2 regions of the Duganella zoogloeoides genome follow, and region 2 is predicted to be linked to the other one. Evidence: predicted binding sites of a transcription regulator. Region 2 holds the regulator's gene; the other holds the start of a gene.

Region 1 (11,634 bases), 830 kb from region 2:
CGGCGAGACTTCAAACGCGGTAGCGTAGATGTCGCGCAGGTCGTCCGGGATGCGGTCGATCTTGGTCAGCGAGCCGTCGAAGTATTTCAGGTCGGCGATCATGACTTCGTCCCACAGGTCGCGGGCTTTCAGGTCGCGCACCAGGTAGCCGTTGATCTCGGTGAACTCGCCCGACAGGTTCGATTTCACGTACAGGTTCTGGAAGGTCGGTTCGATACAGGCCGACACGCCGATGATGTTCGAGATGGTGGCCGTCGGCGCGATCGCCACGCAGTTCGAGTTGCGCATGCCGAACTTGGCGATGCGTTCGCGCACCGGGGTCCAGTCCATGGCCGACGACAGGTCCTGCTCGAGGTAGCCGCCGCGCTCTTCGGCCAGCAGCTTGATCGAGTCTTGCGGCAGGATGCCACGGTCCCACAGCGAACCTTTGTACGACGCGTAGTGGCCACGCTCTTCGGCCAGTTCGGTCGAGGCCAGGTAGGCGTAGTAGCACACCGCTTCCATCGAGGTATCGGCAAAGTTCACGCACTCTTGCGAGGCGAACGGCACGCGCATCATGTGCAGGCAGTCCTGGAAGCCCATCACACCCATGCCCACCGGACGGTGGCGCATATTGGCGTTGCGTGCTTTTTCGACGGCGTAGTAGTTGATATCGATGACGTTGTCGAGCATGCGCATCGCGGTGCGGATGGTTTTTTGCAGCTTGACGTGATCGAGCTTGCCTTCCTTCATGTGCGCCGGCAGGTTGACCGAACCGAGATTGCAGACGGCGATTTCGTCAGGACCGGTGTTCAGGGTGATCTCGGTGCACAGGTTCGAGCTGTGGACCATGCCCACGTGCGACTGCGGCGAACGGATGTTGCATGGGTCTTTGAACGTGATCCATGGGTGGCCGGTTTCGAACAGCATCGACAGCATCTTGCGCCACAGGTCGAGCGCAGCGATTTTCTTGAATACGCGGATCTCGCCGGCAGCAGCACGGGCTTCGTACGCAACGTACGCTTTTTCGAAGGCCTTGCCGACCAGGTCGTGCAGGTCCGGGGTGTCCGATGGCGAGAACAGGGTCCAGTCGCCCTTCTCCATCACGCGCTTCATGAACAGGTCGGGAATCCAGTTGGCCGTGTTCATGTCGTGGGTGCGGCGGCGGTCGTCGCCGGTGTTTTTACGCAGGTCCAGGAACTCTTCGATGTCCATGTGCCAGGTTTCCAGGTAGGCGCAGACCGCGCCCTTGCGCTTGCCGCCCTGGTTGACCGCCACGGCGGTGTCGTTGACCACTTTGAGGAACGGCACCACGCCTTGCGACTTGCCGTTGGTGCCCTTGATGTGGGCGCCCAGGGCGCGCACTGGCGTCCAGTCGTTACCGAGGCCGCCGGCGAACTTGGCCAGCAATGCGTTTTCCTTGATGGCGTCGTAGATGCCTTCCAGGTCGTCCGACACGGTGGTCAGATAGCACGACGACAGCTGCGAGCGCAGGGTGCCCGAGTTGAACAGGGTTGGAGTCGACGACATGAAGTCGAACGACGACAGCAGGTGGTAGAACTCGATGGCGCGCGCTTCGCGGTCCTGTTCGTTGAGCGACAGGCCCATGGCCACGCGCATGTAGAACGCCTGCGGCATTTCGATGCGCACGTCGCGCACGTGCAGGAAGTAGCGGTCGTACAGGGTTTGCAGGCCGATGTAGCCGAATTGCAGGTCGCGGTCGGCAACCAGCGCCTTGGCCAGGCGCTCGAGGTCGAACTCGGCCAGCTTGGCGTCGAGCAGTTCGTTCTTGATGCCGTTGGCGATGTATTGCGGGAAGTACGTGATGTACTCGGCAGCGGCCGCGCCTTGCGCGACTTCCTTGCCGAAGACTTCCTTGCGGATGGTGTGCAGCAGGATGCGGGCCGTCACTTGCGAGTAGGCCGGGTCTTTTTCCATCAGCGCGCGCGCCGCCAGGATGGCGGATTTGTGCAGCTCTTCCACCGGCACGCCGTCGTACAGGTTTTTCAGGGTCTCGGCAACGATGGCGTCGGCATCGACGTGCTTTTCCAGGCCGATGCAGGCGGCGTTGATCAGGCCGGTCACACGGCTCATTTCCAGCGGCTTGCGCTCGCCGTTTTCCACCACGTGGATTTGCGGCGCGGTGATGGCGGCAGAACCACCTTGCGCTTCCTTGGCCAGGCGGCGCTCTTCCATGTGCTTGGCGCGGTACAGCACGTAGGCACGGGCCACGTCATGCTCGCCCGAGCGCATCAGCGCCAGTTCCACCTGGTCCTGTACGTCTTCGATGTGGAAAGTGCCGCCCGAAGGCTGGCGGCGCACCAGGGCCGAGACCACGCTGGCGGTGAGCTGCTCTACCAATTCGCGAATGCGGGCCGAAGCGGCGCCCTGGCCACCGTTGACGGCCAGGAAGGCCTTGGTCACAGCGATCGCGATTTTCGACGGTTCAAACGCGACGACCGCGCCGTTACGGCGGATGATGCGGTAGTCACCGAGGTCGCTGGCGGCCGTGGACGGGCTGCTGGCGGCGCTCGCAGCGGCTGCTGGGACCAGCGCTGGATTGAAGGTGTTGTCTTGAGTAGATTGCATTGAAGCTCCCCGGTAACAGCGTGCAGCCGTGCTGCGCGATGTATGTTTATAAATAAAATGGCAAAAATAAAGCCTGCAGCCGGGCGAACCAGGCTGGCTTATTGTTGCGGAATATAGAGCTGAGTGGATGTTGCCCTGGCCCCGTGCCGTACAACAGGTTAAGAACCAGCGCCCTGAGAACTACTACATCTAGTGTTTAAACGAATTCCATGCACTGATTGTAGTAGCCGCAAAGTACCCGTGCAAGGGTATTTTTTAGCGGTAAAGGCAATTTTTCAATTGACTTTACAGGAGGCCTTTCACTACGCGCAGTCCGGGGTTAGCAAGTACTAACGACGGACTGCTCTCGGCATATTTTTTCCAGTCAAAAAACGCGCCGGGGTCGGTTTTGCGGCCCGGCGCGACGTGTTCGTGTCCTTGTATATCGGTAACCGGATACCGCGCCAGCAACGCCCCGGTCAGGTCCGCCAGCGCCGCATATTGCGCCGCCTCGAACGGGGTGTGGTCATTGCCTTCGAGCTCGATACCGATCGAAAAATCATTACATTTTACCCGCCCCCGGAACAGCGAGATGCCGGCATGCCAGGCGCGCGCGCCGGCCGGGGCATACTGCACCACGCGGCCGTCGCGCCGGATAAAGAAGTGGCTCGACACCCGCAGATCGCGCAGGTCCGCCAGCGAAGGGTCAACATTATAATCGAGGCGGCCGGTGAACAGGTCCGACACCTGCGGACCGCCAGAGCGCCCGCCCGGCAAACCGATGTTGTGGATGACCAGCAGGGTGATGTCTTCGGGGTCGGGCCGCGCGTCGATGAACGGGCTGTCGTAGCGCGCCGCCGCCGGCCACCAGCCGTCGGCATCGACGGCGACTACAGGTTTCATGCTTCAGGTTCCTGGATATTGAGTTTCTGCATTTGATAGCGCAACTGGCGGAAGCTGATGCCCAGCAGTTGCGCGGCCTGGGTGCGGTTGAACTGCGTCTGCACCAGTGCCCGCAAGATGATATCGCGCTCGATGGCGATCAGGTAGTCGGGCAGGCTGGCCGGCAAGTCGGCCGGCGCGGGCGACGATATGGCAGACGACGCGGCAGACGACGCGGCCGCCGCCACGCCATCGCCACCCTGGCTCCCCTGCCCGGCCTTGAGCGCCAGGTCGGCCACCTCGATCACGCCGTCGTTGGCAAACGCCAGCGCACGCTCGAGGATGTTTTCCAGTTCGCGCACATTGCCGGGAAAGCGGTAGCCGGCCAGCGCTTCGAGCACGCCCGGCCCCAGCGCCGCCTTGTGGCCGCCGCCGCCGAGGCGTTCGAGGATGGCGTCGGCCAGCGCCGGCAGATCGCCCTGGCGTTCGCGCAGCGGCGGCACCGCCAGTTCGATCACGTTCAGGCGATAGAACAGGTCCTGGCGAAAGGCACCCTGCTCCACGCACCGCGCCAGGTTCTTGTGGGTGGCGCTGATCAGGCGCACATCGACCGGCTCCTCCGACGTAGCGCCGATCTTGCGCACGCGCCGCTCCTGGATCGCGCGCAGCAGCTTGACCTGCATCGCCAGCGGCAGATCGGCCACCTCGTCGAGCAGCAGGGTGCCGCCGTTGGCGGCCTGGAAAAAGCCGTCGCGGTCGTCGGCCGCGCCGGTAAACGCCCCCTTGCGGTAGCCGAAAAACTCGGCTTCCATCAGCGCCTCCGGGATCGCACCGCAGTTGACTGCAATGAAAGGCTGGCCGGCGCGCGGGCTGCGGGCGTGGATTTCGCGCGCCGCCAGCTCCTTGCCGCTGCCCGATTCGCCGTGGATGGCGATCGGCGCCATCGACCGCGCCAGCCGGCCGATCTGCGCGCGCAGCGCCGCCATCACGGCCGATCCGCCCTTGAGCCGGCCGTCCACGGCATCGGCAGCGGCATCGGCCGGGCCATTGCCAGGCATACCGGGCGCGGCCTCGTGCACCCGCAGCGCCGAACGCACCAGCAGGCGCAGCTGATCGAGGGCGACCGGCTTGGCGATGTAGTCGAACGCGCCGGCCTTGAGCGCGACCACCGCGTTGTCGGCACTGCCGAAAGCGGTGACCACCGCGATCGGCGTGTTCTTGTATGTGGTGGCCACGTCGCGCACCAGTTCCAGCCCCAGGCCGTCGGGCAGGCGCATGTCGGTCAGTACCAGTTGATAGGGGTGGCGGGCCAGCAGCGCGCGGGCCTCGGCCACGGTAGCGGCGCTGTCGACATCGAGCCCCATTTTTACCAGGGTCAGCTCCAGCAGTTCGCGCAGGTCGGCTTCATCATCGACGACGAGCACGCGGGGGGACCTCACGCTCATGGACAGCCTTTCGATTACTTTTGCGGTGGTGCGAAAGTGATGACAAAGCGGCCGCCGGACCGGCGATCGACGCGATGACTGTCGTGGCTGTTTTCGATACCCTCGTCGATACCAACACTATCGAAGCGGTATTCATAATCGAGCCGCGCTTCATTATTCAAACACATTTCCCGCGCCAGATACAGCCCCAGCCCGGTTCCTTTGCTCGATGTGGTGTAAAACGGTTCAAACAGATGCGCGCGCACCTCACCGCTGATGCCGGGACCATCATCCTGCACGTGCAATTCCAGCCAGTTCGGCTGCCGCACCAGGTCCAGCCGCACCGACGCCGGCGCGCCGCTGGCGTAGCGCAGGGCATTGCCGACCAGGTTGGCGATCACCTCGCGCAGGTGCAGCGGATCGAAATGCACGGTGGTCCCGGGCGCAACCGACACGGCAATCTGGTCCTCGGCCAGGCCGTGGGTTTCGATGAATTCGTCGCGCATCTCTTCCAGGAAGCTGCCCAGCGCCAGCGGCTCGTACTGGACGTGGGATTTACGCGACAGTTGCAGGATGTCCTCGACAATGCGGTTGACCCGTTTGACGTTGTCGCCAACGATGCGCAGCAGGCGGCGCTGGCCGGGATCGGCGATGTCTTCTTCGAGCAGCGCGGTGGCGTGGCCGATGGCCGATAGCGGATTGCGCACCTCGTGGGCGATGCTGGCGGTGAGCCGGCCCATCGAGGCCAGTTTGAGCTGCTGGGCGCGCTCCTCGATCTCGCTCACCTCCTGCAAAAAAATCACGCTGCGCGCCAGATTGGGCCCACCGGCGATGACGTCGCCGAGATCGACGGCGGCAAACCGCGCCTTGAGGCGGATGCTGAAATACGGCTTCAGGGTGATGAAGGCGGTATCGAGCGCGGGATCGGCGCGCCATTCGGCGTAGGCCAGCGCCAGCGGCGCATGGTCATCCGACGCCGACAGCTCCGGCCCGGTCAGACCGAGCATGTGCTGCGCGGCCGGATTGCCGGCCCAGATGCGGCCATCGGCATCGACCACCAGCACGCCGTCGGCCACGTTGGCCATCACCAGCCGGTTGACCGCCTGCTGCACGCCGATCTCCACGCCGCGCCGGATCGCCAGTTCCTCCTGGCCGATCAGCCGCGCCGCCATCCGGTTCACGCCCAGCACGGCGGCAAAATATGCGGCGCCGTACAAGCCCGATTGCAGCAGCACATGTTCCCCCTCCATCTCCAGTACCTGGATCACGCCCACGCCCAGCATGAACAGCGCGACCAGCGCGGTGCAGAACAGCGCCAGCACCAGCGGCGCCAGGATGGCCGTGCCAGCCAGCGGAAACAGGTACAAGATGGCCAGGCCGCTGCGCAAGCCGCCGCCGTCCACATATAAGAGAGAGATGATGGCCAGGTCGCAGGCGATTTGCGTGAGCACCTGCACCAGGAAGCGGCGCTGCAGGTACACCGCCGTCAAGGCAAAGCCGATCGCCAGCACCAGGTAGGCCAGGCAGATCCACAAATACAGGTAGTGGCCGGAGGCGCGCAGGCCGCGGCCGTCAAAGCTCAGGTAAACCAGCAGCACCAGCGCGATGACGATGCGCGTGGCGTTGAGGGTTTGCAGCGAGCGCCAGAAGGTGGCGCGCGTGGGATGGGAGTCGCCTGGCAAAGCCGGAGGGGCTTGCAGGCGATCCATGGCGTCAGTTCGGTGGCAGGGCGGCGTGCGCCTTGCTGCAGTAGATGGCGCCGTCGAAGCGCACGGCCTCGCCGGCCGGGAAGAACACGCCGCAGTGCGCGCATTCGAGCATGGTTTCAGCCTCGATGGCGGGCTTTTGCGCGCCGCGCGGTGCATACCCGGCAGGACCGCCCGGCGCCTGCTGCCGCTGCTGCGCGTCGCGCATTTGTTGTTCGGCGCGCTTTTGCGCGCTACGAATCTTGCTGCGGATCGCGAAGACGATCAGGCAAATCAAACCCACCCAAAACAAAATGCGGCTCATGCCCATCCTTTATGCAGTACAACTTCAAACACGAAACGGCTGCCGACATACGCCAGCAGCAAGGTGGCGAACCCCGCCAGGGTAAAACTCAGCGCCGTCTTGCCGCGCCAGCCGCGCAGGCGGCGCCCGGCCAGCAGCGCCGCGAACAGCAGCCACGACAACATGGTAAACGCCGATTTATGGTCCCACTTGAGCGCCTGCCCGAACAGTTGTTCGGAAAACACGATGCCGGACAATACGGTCAGCGTGAGCAAGGTAAAACCGATGCCGATCATGCGGAACAGCAGCTTTTCCATGGTGAGCAGCGCCGGCAACTGGTCGAGCGCACCCGACAAGAAACTCTTGCGGTCGGTGGCCGCGTGCAGCCGCGCTTCCTGCAACGCCATCAGCACGGCGTGGAAAGCGGCAATGGTGAGCGTACTATAAGCCAGCGTGGCGACCGCGATGTGCCAGCCGAACAGCGGGGTCTTGTCGCCAAGCGCGATCAGGTTGCCGGGGTAGATCGCCTGCAGCGCGACGGTCAACGCGGCAGCCGGCATGACCAGCCGGCGCAGGCCGTCGAGGCCGAAGTTGCGGTTCTCAAACCAATACGCGGCCACCGACACCCACAGCGCCGACGACAGCATGGCTGCAAAACCGAGCCGCAGCGAGCCGTCGGCAGCGACGTCGGTCCACAGCCCGGCGCCATGCACCAGCCATGCCACGACGGTCACCGCCGACACCAGCGCGCCGCGGCGCGACGGCAAGGCCGCGCAAAAGAGATACAGCACGATGGCTGCGATGAACAAATAGGTCTGCATGCACCCAGTTTACACTATCGCTCAATCGGCGGCAGCCCCTCAATCGACCGCCGCCATCCGCAGTTCGTCGTGGTGGTGGCGTTGTTGTTCCTCCATCACCAGTTGTCCCAGCTCGCGCTTGAGGGCGTTGAACGATGCATCGGCCGGATCACGCAGGCGCGGCAGGTCCACCAGCAGGTCGCGCTTGATGGTGCCGGGGCGGTAGGTCATCACCACGATGCGGTCGGCCAGGTAGATCGCCTCCTCGATGCTGTGGGTGACAAAGATGATGGTCTTGTTCAGCGCCGCCCACAGCCGCAGCAGCTCCTCCTGCAAATTGCGGCGGGTGAGCGCGTCAAGCGCGCCGAACGGCTCGTCCATCAGCATGATCGGCGAATCGAGCGCCAGCACGCGGGCGATTGCCACCCGCTGGCGCATGCCGCCCGACAGGTCTTTCGGGTAGCGGTGGCGAAAATCGGCCAGCGCCAGCATGGCCAGCAGCTGATCCACCTTGGCGGCTGTGGCCGCTTCGCCCTTGCCCTGGATGCGCAGGCCGAAGCCGATATTGTCGGCCACCGTCATCCACGGGAACAGCGCATACTCCTGGAATACCATGCCGCGCTCGGGACCGGGGCCGGTCACCAGCCGGCCGCCGGCGGTAATGGTGCCGGTGGTGGGCGGCGCAAAGCCGGCCACCGCATTGAGTAACGTCGATTTGCCGCAGCCCGAAGGCCCCAGCAAACAGACGAACTGCCCTTGCGGAATGGCGAGATCGATGCCCTGCAACGCCACCATGTCGCGCCCGGCCGTATGAAATACCTTGCCGACGCCGTCTATCAGAATATGCGGATTCATTGCTGCTCCAGGCCGCGGTGCCAGCGCAGCAGATGGTTGTTCAACCGGTTCATCGCCACGTCGATCGCCAGGCCCAGCAGGCCGATGGTGACCATGCCGGCGATGATCTTGTCCGACCAGAAGTACTCGCGCGCCTCGAGGATGCGGAAACCGAGGCCGTTGTTCACGGCGATCATCTCGGAGACGATCACCACGATGAAGGCGGTGCCGATGCCGATCCGCACGCCGGACAATATATATGGCACGGCGGCAGGCAGGATCACCCGCACGAACAGGGTGGCGCCGGAGGCGCCGAGGTTGCGTGCGGCGCGCAGGTAGATGCCATCGACCTGGCGCACGCCGGCGATGGTGTTCATCAGCACCGGGAAGAACGCCCCCAGCGCGATCAGGAACACGGCCGGCGGATTACCGAGCCCGAACCACAGGATCGACAGCGGAATGTAGGCGATCGGCGGAATCGGCCGCAGCAGCTGCACCATCGGGTTGAACCAGCGGTAGGCGCGGGCATTGGCGCCCATGGCCAGGCCCAGCGGCAGCGCCAGGCCGGCGCCGATGGCGAAGCCCACCGCCACGCGGTACAGGCTGCCGAGTGAATCGACGATCAGCTCGCCCGAGCAGGCCCAGGCCAGCCAGCTGCCGTCGGCGGCATGGTACGGTTGCAGCGGCAGCAGGTACTCGAGCCACTTGCCCACCACCGCCAGCGGCGACGGCAGCACCTGCGGATTGACCCAGCCCAGCGCGGTGGCGGCCTGCCACAGCACGATCACCAGCGCCGGCACGATGGCGCCGACCAGGCCGGCGCCCGCGCGCTGCCAGGAGAAGGATGCGGCGGCCATCTATTTCACACCCAGGGTTTTCTTGGCCGCCAACAGCAGGTCGGTGCGCACCCAGTCGTGGGCAGTCGGCACGTTGCGCAGGCGGCCCACGCCGGTCTTGAGCATGGTGTCGGCAGTGACCTGGATGTGCTCGGGCGTGATGTCGTAGCTGAACGGCGAATTGCCGATGGCATCGATAAAGTCGGCACTGCTCAACTGGCCCTTGAACAGGACTTCGCGCACGTATTTTTCGGCGGTGGCCGGCTGCTCGATGAAGGTCTTGGTGGCTTGCACGAAGCAGCGCATGAATTTTTCAGCGAGCGGGCGCTGTTGCGTGTAAAACTTTTCGGTCATCACCATGGTGCGCACCGGTTCGCCGATCGGGGTGTCGTAGGGTTTCAGGATTTCGCTGCCGAAACCCTGGCTCAGCGCCTGCGACGACTGCGGTTCGGACTGCATCATGGCGTCGATATTGCGGCCCAGCAGTGCATGGTTGAGGTCGGCGTAGGCGAGGAACACCAGCCGCACGTCCTTGCCCGGCTGGTCGGACGCGGTCATGCCGTGCTTGTGCAATTCGGCCAGCAGCAGCACGTCCTGGATGGCGCCGCGCGTCACGCCCACGCGCTTGCCCTTGAGGTCGCGCACGCTCTTGAGCTGCAGGTCGCTGCGCCCCACCAGCCGCGCGCCGCCCCGGGCAAAGCCGGCCACGACAAAAATCGGCGCACCGCCGGCACGGCCGAGGATGGCCGCTTCCGACGCGGTGGTGCCCACGTCGAGTTCGCCGGCGATGATGGCCTGCATCACGTCCAGGCCCTTGGCGAACACGTGCTCCTCCACCTTGAAGCCGCACTGCGGTGCGATTTCCTTGATGTACGAGACGGCGCCGAAGTGGGCGAGCTTGAGATTGCCGAGCCGGACCACCTGCTGCGCGCCCGCGCTGTGACAGACGGATACCAGGGCCAGCAGGCAGCCCAGTGCTTTGAGGTTCATCCGATTCTCCTGATAATTGTCCAGCGGTAAGATATACCGTGAGGCAATTATTCAGGCTTTGCGGCGGATCAACGCATGGGACTGTTCAACGGGCGGCGCGGATGCGCGCGATGCGCTCGCCGGTGGCCGGGTGGCTCGACAGGTAGGGTGACATCCTGTCGCCGCTCTCCTCGCCCAGCTTGACGAACGCCTGTGCCATGTGCTCGGGGTCGATGCCGTTACGGCGCAGCATGGCTACCGCGTAATCGTCGGCCTCGGACTCGGCGTCGCGCGAGTATTTCATGTCCAGCGCCACCGTGGGCAGCGCCGTCAGCATGGCCGAGATGTCGCCGAAAATCACCCAGGTGGCCGCCGCCACGGCCGAACTTTGCACCAGCCGGCGCGTCAGGTGGCGCCGGTGCAGGTGGCCCAGTTCGTGCGCCAGCACGGCCATTACGGCCTGGTCGTCCTTGAGCAGGTTCACCAGCTCGTCGGTCATGACGATGTCGCCCGATGGCAGGGCCAGCGCGTTGGGGCCGATGCGGCTGCTGCGAAACACCAGCTTCCAGGTCGGGGCGTCCGGCTCGGGCGCGGTCAACGCCGCGAATTGCCGGCGCAACTGCTCCTGGCGCGCGGCCGCCAGCTTGCTCGGTCCCAGCGCGCGCTTGTCGAGAATCTCCAGCACGCCCTGCCCCATCTGGCGCTCCACCTTGACCGGCAAGGCGTTTGCCACCCAGACCGCGGCAGCGGGCAGCACATACACATACGACGCCACCACCACGCCCACCGTGACGCCCAGCGCCAGCAGCACGCCACGCCAGCTTTGCTGCGCGCGCACCACGCCGGTGTCGCGGTGGCCGGTGTTGGCCAGCAGCTGGGCAAACGCTGCGCGGTCATCCACTTCGAGCCAGGCGCCGTCGTCGAAACTGACCTTGCGCGCTGCGTGGCGCGCCCGTTCGGACACGCGCAGGCTGGCCAGCGGCGCGCTGCGTTCGACGTCGCCGGCCAGGTGCGCCATGCCGTCGGTCACGGTCAGGGTCACGCGATGCAGGCGCGACGTCTTGCCGTCGAAGTAACGGCCGGTGACTGCCGGGGTGTCCATGCCGGTCACAGTGAGAAGTCGAAGTCCATGAAGTCGGACACGCCCTCGCCGGCGGCGTTGACATCGGCGCTGGCGCTGGCGACGAATTCGTCGAGGCTGCCCTCGGGTATCATCATCAGCGATTCGATCCGGTAGCGCATCATGCGCACCTGGGCGAACGGCAGGAACAGGCCCAGCGTGCAGATCACGCCCAGGATATTGGTGACGATGATGAACAGCATGCGGCCGGTGCGCACCTCGGAGCGGAACTC
Region 2 (11,634 bases):
GGCGCCATCGCATAGCGGATGAAGCTGCCGGACCAATCGGCCGTCTGCATCGCTGACTGGTACAAGGTGCCGGCCTGGTCGGGCTTGCTGGGAACGAGTACCAGCGCGGGGCCCTCAAGTTGTCCCGCACTGTCCTGGCGGCACGACGACGCCAGCGGTTCGCTGGCGATCGCCAGCAATGGCGGCGCAGACCAGGCGGCGTTGCTCACGCCCCAGCTTACACACGCAATCAGGCAGTAAATCAGGCACCGTTCCGGCACCATCGTCAACCAAACCATCTGCGTACCCATTTATCCCTCACTCAGCTATGAACACACTCTGCAACACTACTTCCGTGCCGGGTTTCGGGCCGAAGCCGATCGCCGTCACGCGGTAGCAAGTCTGTGGATCGGCTGCGTCGGTGCCGGGTTCGTGGCATTCCAGGCTTTCGATCACGTAACGCGGCTTTTTGAAGGGCAGCAATCCCATGCCGGTCTTCATCGTCGCGCCGGTCGCCTCGCCGTATTCGACGGTGCAGCCGCCGCCATCGTCGCCGCCCAGGTCGGCGTGCTGCCAGGCGGGATCGACGCCGCAGGCGTCCTGCGCCACCACGGCGCTGCCGTTTTGAATACTGCGCTCTGCATCCGCCAAGGCATCCTCCGCCGCGTGGAAGGCGATTTCGCGGTCACGCTCGCCACGCGCGGCCTGTTCGCCCTGCAAACCCAGGCGCGCAGCCGACGCGCCCAGCAGCATGACCAGCAACATCATGACCAGGCACACCACCACCGTTACTCCGCGTTGCGTACGCATGGTCGTGACCATGGTGTCACCCGCTCTTGTTGCGTAGCATGACCGTCAGTCCCACCAGGCGCCGCGCCCGCCATCGCTCCGTCGCCGGGATCTGCGCTTCCATGAGGCGCGTGCCCAGGTCCTGGCTGTGGCCGTCTGCATACGCCGGCCCGAACAGGTCGAATTGCATGGCGTGGGTGTCACTACGGGTGTTGCCGTCGCCATGCAGCAGCAAGGCCAGCTTGACGGTGCATACGCGTTTCCAGTGGCTGCGCCGCTGCAGTTCGCGCTGTTGTTCTTCTGGCGTGGCGCCTGCTGGCGCCAGCGCGTTGTCGAGGGCGCGGATGGCGGTGGCGCTCAAGTATCGGTTGGGGACGCCGTCGGCAGGCTGGTCGGTGTCCAGGCCGTACAGCACCTGGAACGATTCGACGCCGCGCACGATGGCGTCCGCGCCCCAGTTGCCATTGCCCAGATATTTGCAGCGCAATTCGCCGTCGCCGCCCTCGCCCAGTGCGACATAGAAGATGCTCCAGCCGAGCGCGTCGCCATCATCGGGCGCCGCCACGCCGAAGCCGCCGCAGTTGATGCTCGAGCCATCGCCGCTGATGCCCTGGCCGTGACCGGCAAAGCGCACGGCCAGCACATCGCTGCCGTTGGCAACAGCTGGCAGCGGCGTAGCAATGCCGTAGCTGGCCTTGCCCAGGCTGTGCGCATCCCAGCCGCTGATCAACGCCGGCGCATCGTCGGCGATGGATACCGGCGCGGTCGTGCTGTCCCAGTTGACGTAAGCGCCCTGCCGCACCGACTGCGCCATGATCTCCAGCGCATAGCGGCCGCCATCGTCAAGCCAGGCGCTCTCGGCGTGGTGGCGATAGTTGCCGGCCGACGCCAGCAGCAGGCTGCCAGCCAACAAGGTCAACAAAAGCCCCAGGCCGGCGGCAACCAGCAGCTCGACCAGGCTCCAGCCGTCCTGGCGCGTGAGCTTTATGAACCTGCTCCGAGATCGGCCTTGCTTACGCGAGCACTTCATTAACGTGCTCGGATACAGGCCCTGGTGGCGCACGCGTTTCATCACAGTGCTCCGACCGGCAGCGCCACGCCCGGCACATGCTGGCCGGTGCGATCGACTTGCGGCCTACCGTCGGCGCGTTTGCCGCGCCAGCCCACCTTGATCACCAGCGGTGCACCGGCCCCGCCACTGCAAGGCCACAGCAAGGTGCCGCCGCTCCACAGGCCGGCGTCGCGGCAGATCACCACGCGGCCGCTGGGCAGGTGCGTGCGCAGGGCAGTCTTGATTTCGTAGAGGTCGAACCAGGCCAGTTGGGCCGCGTTGCAGGCATCGGCGTAGCACAGCACGGCCGGCGGCGCGGGCGGAGGCTGGTCGAGCACGTCGTAGTCGAGGGTCAGGTAGGGATTGGCGCCATCGGGCAATTGCATCTGCGACGGATTGGCGCGCAGGCGTTCGGCCATACTGGTCGCCAGCAGCGATGCCTGCGCCAGCAAGGCGCTCTGGTGCCGCGCGCGCATGGCCGCCAGTTGCATCGACACCCCGCCGACGATGCCCACCGCCAGCACGAACACGGCAATCAGCACCTCGAGCAGGGTGAAGCCCCCAACCGACCACAACTTTGTACCTGAGCGCACGGCCAACCTCCGCTACATGACGAGGACAGGGTTCGACGTTAGCAGTGCTTTATGGCTGAGATCTGCGATGGATCAAGCGTGCGCTCGGGTTCGGCCGGTTGACAACAGTTGGCGAACACGACAGTAAAGCGGTAAGACGACACGCTTGCATTCGGTTAACTTTTAAGCAATCATGGGCCACCATGTGATCGGGGCCAATTATGAGTTTTCTCCTTGTCTTTGCTGGTACCTGCCTGGCTGGCGGTGGTGGCTTCGTCTGGCAGCGCCAGCGCCGCACCCGGCGCGAGGCCACCATCCGCGAGTTTCTGCTGCCGAAAGGATTGTTCGAAGCACTGCGTGTTCATCATCCGCAACTGACGCCCAAGGATTGCCACCTGGTGGCACAGGGACTGCGCCAGTTCTTCCTGGTCCACCTGAAAAGCGGCGGGCAGTTTGTGTCGATGCCGTCGCAGGTAGTGGACGACCTGTGGCACGAATTCATCCTCTACACCCGGGCTTACGAACAGTTTTGCCGCAAGGCATTCGGCGGCACCCTGCACCACACTCCGGCCATCGCGCTTGACCAGCGCCACCGTGGCAACGACGGCATCCGGCGCACCTGGCGCCTGGCCTGCGCCGAAGAAAATATCGATCCGCGCCATCCGTCGCGGCTGCCGTTGCTGTTTGCGCTGGACAGCAAGCTGGCCATCCCGAACGGCTTCGTGTACGTGCCCGATTGCGACGGCGTCGCGCGCAAGGGCGGTCAAGGCGATGGTGGTGGCGGCGATACTTACTGCGGTGCCCACCTCGGCGGTGGCGACAGCGGCTCAGGCACCGGGAGTGGCGACAGTAGCGATGGCGGTGGCGACAGCGATGGCGGTGGCGACAGCGGCGGCTGCGGTGGCGGAGGATGCGGTGGTGGCGGCGACTAGGCGCGCCCGACACAACCGCGACAGCAGTGACAGCGATGGCGACAGCGGCGGGAATAGCAGTGACTGCGGTGGCGGAGATTGCAGCGACCAGGCGCGCCTGACGCAAGCTTTCGCGCGAGCAGCAGCGACGAAGATGGTACGAAGGTACAGCAGGAGCTGCAACACAGCAAAGGAGGACCGGTCAGGCCCCTACTCGGTCTTGCGCGGCTTGCTTTCCTCACCCACTTCCGCAATCGCATTCTGGAACTCGGCCAGGTCTTCGAAGTTTTTGTAGACGGAAGCAAAACGGATGTAGGCCACGGTATCGAGGCACTGCAATTCCTGCATGACCAGTTCGCCGATGTAGCCGGTATCGACTTCGCGCAGGCCGCTGGTGAGCAGTTTTTCTTTGATGGACGAGACCGCCGCATCGACGGCGGGCGCCGCCACGGGGCGTTTGCGCAAGGCCAGCGACAGGCTGCCACGCAATTTTTCCGCCGAGTATTCGGTACGGCTGCCGTTCTTCTTGACCACGGCCGGCATCACCAGCTCGATGCGCTCGTACGTGGTAAATCGTTTATCACATTTCGTGCAGCGACGGCGACGGCGGATGGCATCCCCTTCCTCGGATACACGCGTATCGAGAACCTGGGTATCGTCATGCTGGCAGAACGGACATTTCATATGAGCCACTGAATATTGAAACGGCGCGCCGGTGGTGACCGCCGGCGCGCCAGGGGATTACTTGGCGTAGACCGGGTACTTGTCGGCCAACACTTTAACAGCAGCTTTGACACGCTCGATGGTGGCGGCGTCGTGCGGGTTGTCCAGCACGTCGGCGATCAGGTTGCCCACTTCTTCCGCTTCGGCTTCCTTGAAACCACGGGTGGTCATCGCTGGCGAACCGAGGCGGATGCCCGAGGTCACGAACGGCTTCTGCGGATCGTTCGGGATGCCGTTCTTGTTGGTGGTGATGTGGGCGGTGCCCAGGATCGCTTCGGCTTCCTTGCCGGTCAGGTTCTTCGGACGCAGGTCCACCAGCATCACGTGCGACTCGGTGCCGCCGGAGACGATACGCAGGCCGCGCTTGATCAGGGTCTTGGCCAGCACGTCGGCGTTGATCACCACTTGTTGCTGGTAAGCCTTGAATTCAGGCGTCAGCGCTTCCTTGAAAGCCACTGCCTTGCCGGCGATGACGTGCATCAGCGGGCCGCCCTGGATGCCGGGGAAGATGGCCGAGTTGATGATTTTCTCGTGCTCGGCCTTCATCAGGATGATGCCGCCGCGCGGGCCGCGCAACGATTTGTGCGTGGTCGAGGTGACGAAGTCGGCGTGCGGCACCGGGTTCGGGTACAGGCCTGCAGCGATCAGGCCTGCGTAGTGGGCCATATCGACCATGAAGTAAGCGCCCACTGCCTTGGCAACGGCTGCAAAACGCTCAAAGTCGATCTTTTTCGAGAAGGCCGACGCGCCGGCGATGATCAGCTTCGGCTTGTGTTCCTTGGCCAGCGCTTCCATCGCGTCGTAGTCGATGTCTTCTTCAGCGGTCAGGCCGTACGACACCACGTTGAACCATTTGCCGGACATGTTCAATGGCATGCCGTGGGTCAGGTGGCCGCCTTCGGCCAGCGACATGCCCATGATGGTGTCGCCTGGTTTCAGGACGGCGAAGAACACGCCCTGGTTTGCCTGCGAGCCGGAGTTCGGCTGCACGTTGGCCGCTTCCGCGCCGAACAGCTGCTTGACGCGGTCGATCGCCAGTTGCTCGACGACGTCCACGTATTCGCAGCCACCGTAGTAGCGCTTGCCTGGGTAGCCTTCGGCGTATTTATTGGTCAGCTGGGAGCCTTGGGCTTCCATGACGGCTGGCGAGGTGTAGTTCTCGGAAGCGATCAGTTCGATGTGGTCGTGCTGGCGGGTGTTTTCGTTCTGGATGGCGCCGAACAGTTCCGGGTCAACGCTGGCGAGGGTGTGATCTTTTGCGAACATGAAAAAACTCCAATAATGAGTAACGTTGTTGCTGGCAGGTTGGATCGAATGAGGGAAGCCAAAGCGGACAGGCAGCCTCTTTCGTGCATTCCATCGATGGGCTGCCCAGGCGAACGGCTGTTGAAATCTCACGTTTCCCGATGGATGTCCATCTTTCGCCGACGGACCAGCGCACCATTTTGGGGCTGCCCGCAGCTTTTCGCCAGTTACGTGAGACGTAATGGAACCCGGATTGTAATTTATGCGCCAGATTTGAGCAAATTTGCGCGAAAGGCGGGCTGATCTAATTTGCAACATCGGCATTTTGCGGCATCGCCGGGCGACATTGGGCATTTCAGCTACAATTTTGCCACCCTGTCACTCACTCTAGGAACCCTCATGATCGTCTTCATCACTGGCGCCTCCGCCGGCTTCGGCGCTGCCATGGCCCGCATCTTCGTTCAAAACGGCCATAAAGTCCTGATCGCCGGCCGCCGCGCCGACCGCCTGCAGGCCCTGGCCGCCGAACTGGGCGACGCCACCCTGCCGGTCGTGCTCGATGTGACCGACCGTGCGTCGATCGCGTCCGTGCTGGCTGGTTTGCCGGAAGCCTGGCGCCAGATCGACGTACTGGTTAACAACGCCGGCCTGGCACTGGGCGTGACGCCAGCGCACGAATCGTCGCTGGAAGACTGGGACACCATGATCGCCACCAATATCAGCGGTCTGGTTGCGATGACGCGCGCCATCCTGCCGGACATGGTCAAGCGCGGCAGCGGCACGATCATCAATATCGGCTCGGTCGCCGGCGATACGCCTTATCCGGGCGGCAACGTGTATGGGGCGACCAAGGCCTTCGTCGAGCAGTTCACGCTCAACCTGCGTGCCGACCTGGTGGGCACGGGCGTGCGCGCCACCAACCTGGCGCCGGGCCTGTGCGGCGGTACCGAGTTTTCCAACGTGCGCATGAAGGGCAACGACGAGGCTGCCGCCAAGGTCTACGAAGGCACCACGCCGCTGACCGCCGACGATATCGCCAACACCGCGTACTGGATCGCCACCCTACCCGCGCATATCAATATCAACCGCATCGAGATGATGCCGACCTGCCAGGGTTATGGCCCGCTCAACATCAAGCGCACGCTGTAAGCGCGGCGCGGCGAATGGACAGTAAAACTTAAATTTCGCTGAATTTTGCAGGGGAAGGACGCAATTGGCCCGTCCTTCCTTCAACCAGAGCAATAAATTCGCGTAGAATGTTGCTCAATCTTATTTGCAATCAACACAACATGCCAGCACAGTTCGACTGGAATGTCCGGGTCTATTACGAAGACACCGACGCCGGCGGGATCGTCTATTACGCCAACTACCTGAAATTCTTCGAGCGGGCCCGTACCGAATGGCTGCGCCACCTCAATGTGAACCAGCGCGCATTGCAGCAGGAACATGACGTGTTGTTCGTCGTCAAAAGTGTGACCTCGGAGTATCATGCGCCTGCAAAGCTTGACGACGTAATAAAATTAACTCTTAGCATCCAAAAACTAGGCCGTGCATCGGTTGCATTCCAGCAGCAAGCATGGTGTGGCGAGCAATTGTTGAATTCGGCCCAGGTGACCATCGCCTGCGTCGATACCACCATGCGCTTGCGCGCCATACCATCCGCCGTGGCCGAAAAAATGCGTCACTACGTAATCTCCGACTGATCAGACTGATAAACAATGAACGTCACCCAAGACCTCTCTTTCATCTCCCTCATCACCAATGCCCACCTGATCGTGCAGTTGATCATGGCGTTGTTGCTCATTATCTCGCTGGTCAGCTGGACCTACATCTTCAGCAAGCTGTTCGCAGTGCGTTCCGCGCGCCGCCAGACCGTGGAATTCGAAAAAACCTTCTGGGCCGGCGGCAACCTGCACGCGCTGCACCAGAATGCTGGCAAGGACCGCGCTGGCAGCGGCCCGCTGGCCCGCATCTTCGAAGCCGGCATGGGCGAATTCATCAAGAGCAAGGCCGCCTACGCCGCCAGCCGTGAAACCATGGACCACGGCGCCATCCTGGACGGCGCCCGCCGCGCCATGCGCGCTGCCTTCCAGCGCGAAATGGATGTACTGGAATCGCACCTGGCCTTCCTGGCCTCGGTCGGTTCGGTGTCGCCGTACATCGGCCTGCTCGGTACCGTGTGGGGCATCATGAACGCGTTCCGCGGTCTGGCCAATGTGCAGCAAGCCACGCTGGCAGCGGTCGCGCCCGGCATTGCCGAAGCGCTGATCGCTACCGCCATCGGCCTGTTCGCGGCGATTCCTGCGGTGGTGGCCTACAACCGCTTCTCGCACGATATCGATCGCCTGGCGATCCGCTTCGAGAGCTTTGTCGAAGAGTTCTCCAACATCCTGCAACGCCAGTCGCGCTAAGCGCGGGCATTTGATAAGGCAGAGCGATCATGGGTTCTTCTTTTAACAGCAGCATGCGCGGCGGCCGTGGCCGCAAGCTCAAGTCCGAAATCAACGTCGTGCCGTACATCGACGTGATGTTGTGCCTGCTGATCATTTTCATGGTCATGCCGTCGGCCAACGACGCCTCGGTGGTGGACTTGCCGCACGCGGAAAAATCGACCAAGCCGCCCAGCGACTACGTGCAGATCGTCATCAAGCCCAACGGCGCGCTGTCGATCGGCGTCAAGGGCAAGGATGCGGACGCGCCGGAAACGGCGCCGAGCCGCGACGCGCTGGTGAAAAAGCTGCGCACCTTGCACGACGAGCATCCCGACTACCCGGTGCTGATCTCGGGCGACAAGGAAAGCAAGTACGACGACGTGATCCAGCTGATCTCGGAAGCGAAAAAAATGGGCATTACCCGCGTGGGTTTGGCCACTCAATAAGAACGTTGAATAGATGAATCCCCCTACCGCAGGCGGCCCGTACAAGGTGCCGCGACAACACAACGGCTGGCGCGCAACGATACTTGCCGTATCGGTGCACGCGGTGCTGTTGCTGTTCCTGTGGGTGGGCGTGAGCTGGCAGAACACCGAACCGACCGAAGTCCAGGCAGAAATCTGGGACATGACGGTGCAGGACGCCGCCCCCGCCGCCCCGCCGGAACCCCAACCGGAACCTGATCCAGAACCGACTCCGGCGCCGGAGCCTGAACCCGTGCCGCCGCCCGTGGTCAAAGCTCCACCACCACCGCCGGTGGAAGTGCCACCTGCGCCCAAAGCACCCGACATCGCCCTCGAACGCCTGAAGGAAAAGAAGAAAAAGCTCGAGGAAGAGAAGAAGATCGCCGAGGCCAGGGAACTCAAGGAAGCCCAGCTGAAGAAAGAGGCGGACGAGAAGCAGGCCAAGCTCGACGCCAAGAAGAAGGCTGAGCAGAAAAAACTTGCCGAGCAAAAAGCCCGGGAAGAGGAAGAAAAAGAACAGGAAGAGAAAGAGAAGAAACTCGCCGCCGAGCAAGCCAAGAAAAAGGCCGCCGCAGAGAAACTGGCCAAGGAAAAGGCGGACAAGGCTGACAAGGCCGCCAAGGATAAGGCGTTTGCTGCGGAAATGAGCCGGATTACCGGTTCGGCCGCCAAGGGTGCCACCGGGACGGCTGCGCAATCGACTGGCGGCAAGGTTGATGGCGGTTACTCGGCAGCGATCCGTACCAAGGTCAAGAACAACCTGGTCTATGGCGGCACAGACGATACGCTGACGGCAACCTACAAGATCACCCAGTTGCCAACCGGTGAAATTATTGGCGTTCGCAAGATCAAGGGCAGCGCCTCGCCTGCGTACGACAGTGCGATCGAGAACGCAATTGCCAAATCGTCACCGCTCCCGAAGAAAAAAGATGGTACGGTAGAGCGCGAACTGGAACTGAACTTCAACATGAAGGATATGCACTAATGCAAACCAAATTTAAACACATCATTCTCTACGCCGGCCTGACCATCGCGGCCACCATGGGCAGCGCCCAGGCGCAGATGCGCATCGAAATTTCGGGCGCCGGCAGCAACCAGATCCCCGTCGCCGTGGCCGGCTTTGCCAACGAAGGCGTGGCCCCGCACATGGTCTCCGCCATTATCAAGGCCGACCTCGAACGCAGCGGCGCGTTTAAAATCATCGATGCCGGTGTGATCAGCGACGTCAACAACGTGGATTACAGCGGCTGGAAAGCCAAGGGCGCCGATGCGCTGGTGGTCGGCACCGTCAACGCCATGGCCGATGGCCGCTACGACGTGCGCTATAAACTGTACGACACCGTCAAGCAATCGCAGATCTCCAACCTGGACAAGGCTGTGACCGCCCAGTTCACGCGCCTGTCCGCGCACCTGATCGCCGACGATGTGTTCTTCAAGCTGACCGGCGTGCGCGGTGCTTTTTCCACCCGCATTTCGTATGTAAAACAGGAAGGCCGCAGCAATATGCTGATGGTTGCCGACGCCGATGGCGAAGGCGAGCAACTGGCGCTGCGTTCCAACGAGCCGATCATTTCGCCGTCGTGGTCGCCGGACGGCACCAAGGTCGCGTACGTGTCGTTCGAGCAGAAAAAGCCGGTCGTCTATATCCAGAACCTGATCACCCGCGCCCGCACCGTGGTGGCCAATGAAAAAGGCAATAACTCGGCGCCAGCCTGGGCGCCGGACGGCAACAAGCTGGCCGTGGCGCTGTCGCGTGACGGCAACTACGAGATCTACACGGTAAACGCCGACGGCAGCAACCTGCGCCGCGTCACCAGCAACGGCGGCATCGATACCGAGCCACAATGGTCGGCCGACGGCCAGAGCATCTACTTCACCAGCGACCGCAGCGGCGGCCCGCAAATTTATCGCATGAGCGCCAGCGGCGGCGACGCCAAGCGCGTGACCTTCTCCGGCACCTACAACACCAGCCCGCGCGTGTCGTCGGACGGCAAGACCCTGGCCTACATCTCGCGCCGCGACGGCAACTTCCAGCTGTACGTGCTGGACCTGGGCAGTGGCCAGGAAACGCGCCTGTCGGATACGACCAGCGACGAGTCGCCAAGTTTCGCGCCCAACGGCAAGTACATCATGTACGCCACGACGGCAGGCAGCCGCAAGTCGCTGGCCGTGGTCTCGGTGGATGGCCGTGTGAAGCAACGCCTGACCACTCAGGCGGGCAACATCAAGGAGCCCACCTGGGGTCCGTTCATGCAGTAAAACAATCAAAATCTAACGTTACTAGGAGAAACTCATGCGTCAAATCAGCAGCTTAGCCCTCGTCCTGACCACGGCAGCGATCCTGTCGGCCTGCTCGTCGACCCCGATCAAGGAAAACACCCCGCCACCAGTGGTAGAGCGTCCAGCGACCGGCCCGGCAACGGCACCAGCGGACACCCGCACCGTGGCGCCAGTTGAAACCAAGTCGCTCGACCCGCTGGACGATCCAAAAGGCGTGCTGGCCAACCGCAGCGTGTACTTCGACTATGACAGCTACAGCGTGCGCGCCGACGGCCGTCCAGTGGTGGAAAACCACTCGGCTTACCTGGCGAAAAACAAATCGCGCCAGATCCTGATCCAGGGTAACACCGATGACCGCGGCGGCTCCGAGTACAACCTGGCCCTGGGCCTGAAGCGCGCCGAAGCCGTGCGTAAAGCCATGACCACGCTGGGCGTGTCCGATTCGCAAATCGAAGCCGTGTCGCTGGGCAAAGAGAAGCCAAAAGCTGCCGGCACCGATGAAGCCGCACGCGCTGAAAACCGCCGCGCCGACATCGTTTACAAGTAATTTCTCTTTTGCCGGGTCACAGGCATAATACGGGGCGGTACCCGGACTTGGTTCCCAAGTCCAGGCATCGCCCCGTTTCCATTTTGATTTGTTGAAAGCGCCCGACATGATGAAACTCTCCAAATCCGGCGTCTCCGCCGCCGTGCTCGCTGCGATGACCTGGCTGCCGCTGCAAGCCCATGCCGGCCTGTTCGATGACGACGAAGCCCGCAAGGCCCTGCTGGACCTGCGCGCCAAGGTCGAAGCCTTGCGCGTCGAAACCAACGCCCGCCTCGAAACCAAGTCCGACAAGTCCAGCACGCTGGACATGATCAATCAGAACGACAACACGATTCAGGAGATCGCCAAGCTGCGCGGCCAGATCGAAGTGCTGGCCAATGAAGTATCGATGGCCCAGAAGCGCCAGCGCGACCTGTACACCGACCTCGACACGCGCATGCGCAAGCTCGAGCCGCGCGAAGTGAACGTGGACGGCAAAACCGCCCAGGTCGATCCGAGCGAAGAGCGCAGCTACGACGCCGCCATGACCCAGTTCAAGGCCGGCGACTACAAGGCCGCCGGCGATGCCCTGGCCGCCTTCGTGCGCCAGTACCCTGCTTCCGTGTACACGCCGAACGCGCAGTACTGGCTCGGCAACTCTT

The links. The regulator NrdR, encoded in region 2, represses ribonucleotide reductase genes. The targets are predictions, from matches to a motif close to CACNANATNTNGTG.
Region 1: the regulator NrdR is predicted to act here: its motif matches at 2,750-2,763, upstream of SR858_RS22490 (ribonucleoside-diphosphate reductase subunit alpha).

What each region holds. Positions count from the first base shown of each region.
Region 1 covers NZ_CP140152.1:5,097,015-5,108,648, forward strand. Annotated here, with positions in the region: gene SR858_RS22490 (ribonucleoside-diphosphate reductase subunit alpha) at 1-2,568, opposite strand, end outside; gene ampD (1,6-anhydro-N-acetylmuramyl-L-alanine amidase AmpD) at 2,854-3,450, opposite strand; gene SR858_RS22500 (sigma-54-dependent transcriptional regulator) at 3,447-4,874, opposite strand; gene SR858_RS22505 (sensor histidine kinase) at 4,889-6,562, opposite strand; gene SR858_RS22510 (PP0621 family protein) at 6,567-6,863, opposite strand; gene SR858_RS22515 (cytochrome C assembly family protein) at 6,860-7,663, opposite strand; gene SR858_RS22520 (ABC transporter ATP-binding protein) at 7,703-8,497, opposite strand; gene SR858_RS22525 (ABC transporter permease) at 8,494-9,333, opposite strand; gene SR858_RS22530 (ABC transporter substrate-binding protein) at 9,334-10,302, opposite strand; gene SR858_RS22535 (M48 family metallopeptidase) at 10,388-11,383, opposite strand; gene SR858_RS22540 (YjgN family protein) at 11,389-11,634, opposite strand, start outside.
Region 2 covers NZ_CP140152.1:4,266,584-4,278,217, forward strand. Annotated here, with positions in the region: gene SR858_RS18860 (pilus assembly protein) at 1-278, opposite strand, end outside; gene SR858_RS18865 (pilus assembly PilX family protein) at 298-789, opposite strand; gene SR858_RS18870 (PilW family protein) at 806-1,840, opposite strand; gene pilV (type IV pilus modification protein PilV) at 1,840-2,412, opposite strand; gene SR858_RS18880 (glycine-rich domain-containing protein) at 2,613-3,323, shown strand; gene nrdR (transcriptional regulator NrdR) at 3,513-3,986, opposite strand; gene glyA (serine hydroxymethyltransferase) at 4,044-5,291, opposite strand; ZMP/ZTP riboswitch at 5,388-5,511, opposite strand; gene SR858_RS18895 (SDR family oxidoreductase) at 5,670-6,419, shown strand; gene ybgC (tol-pal system-associated acyl-CoA thioesterase) at 6,560-6,973, shown strand; gene tolQ (protein TolQ) at 6,989-7,681, shown strand; gene SR858_RS18910 (ExbD/TolR family protein) at 7,711-8,148, shown strand; gene tolA (cell envelope integrity protein TolA) at 8,162-9,151, shown strand; gene tolB (Tol-Pal system beta propeller repeat protein TolB) at 9,151-10,425, shown strand; gene pal (peptidoglycan-associated lipoprotein Pal) at 10,460-10,993, shown strand; gene ybgF (tol-pal system protein YbgF) at 11,100-11,634, shown strand, end outside.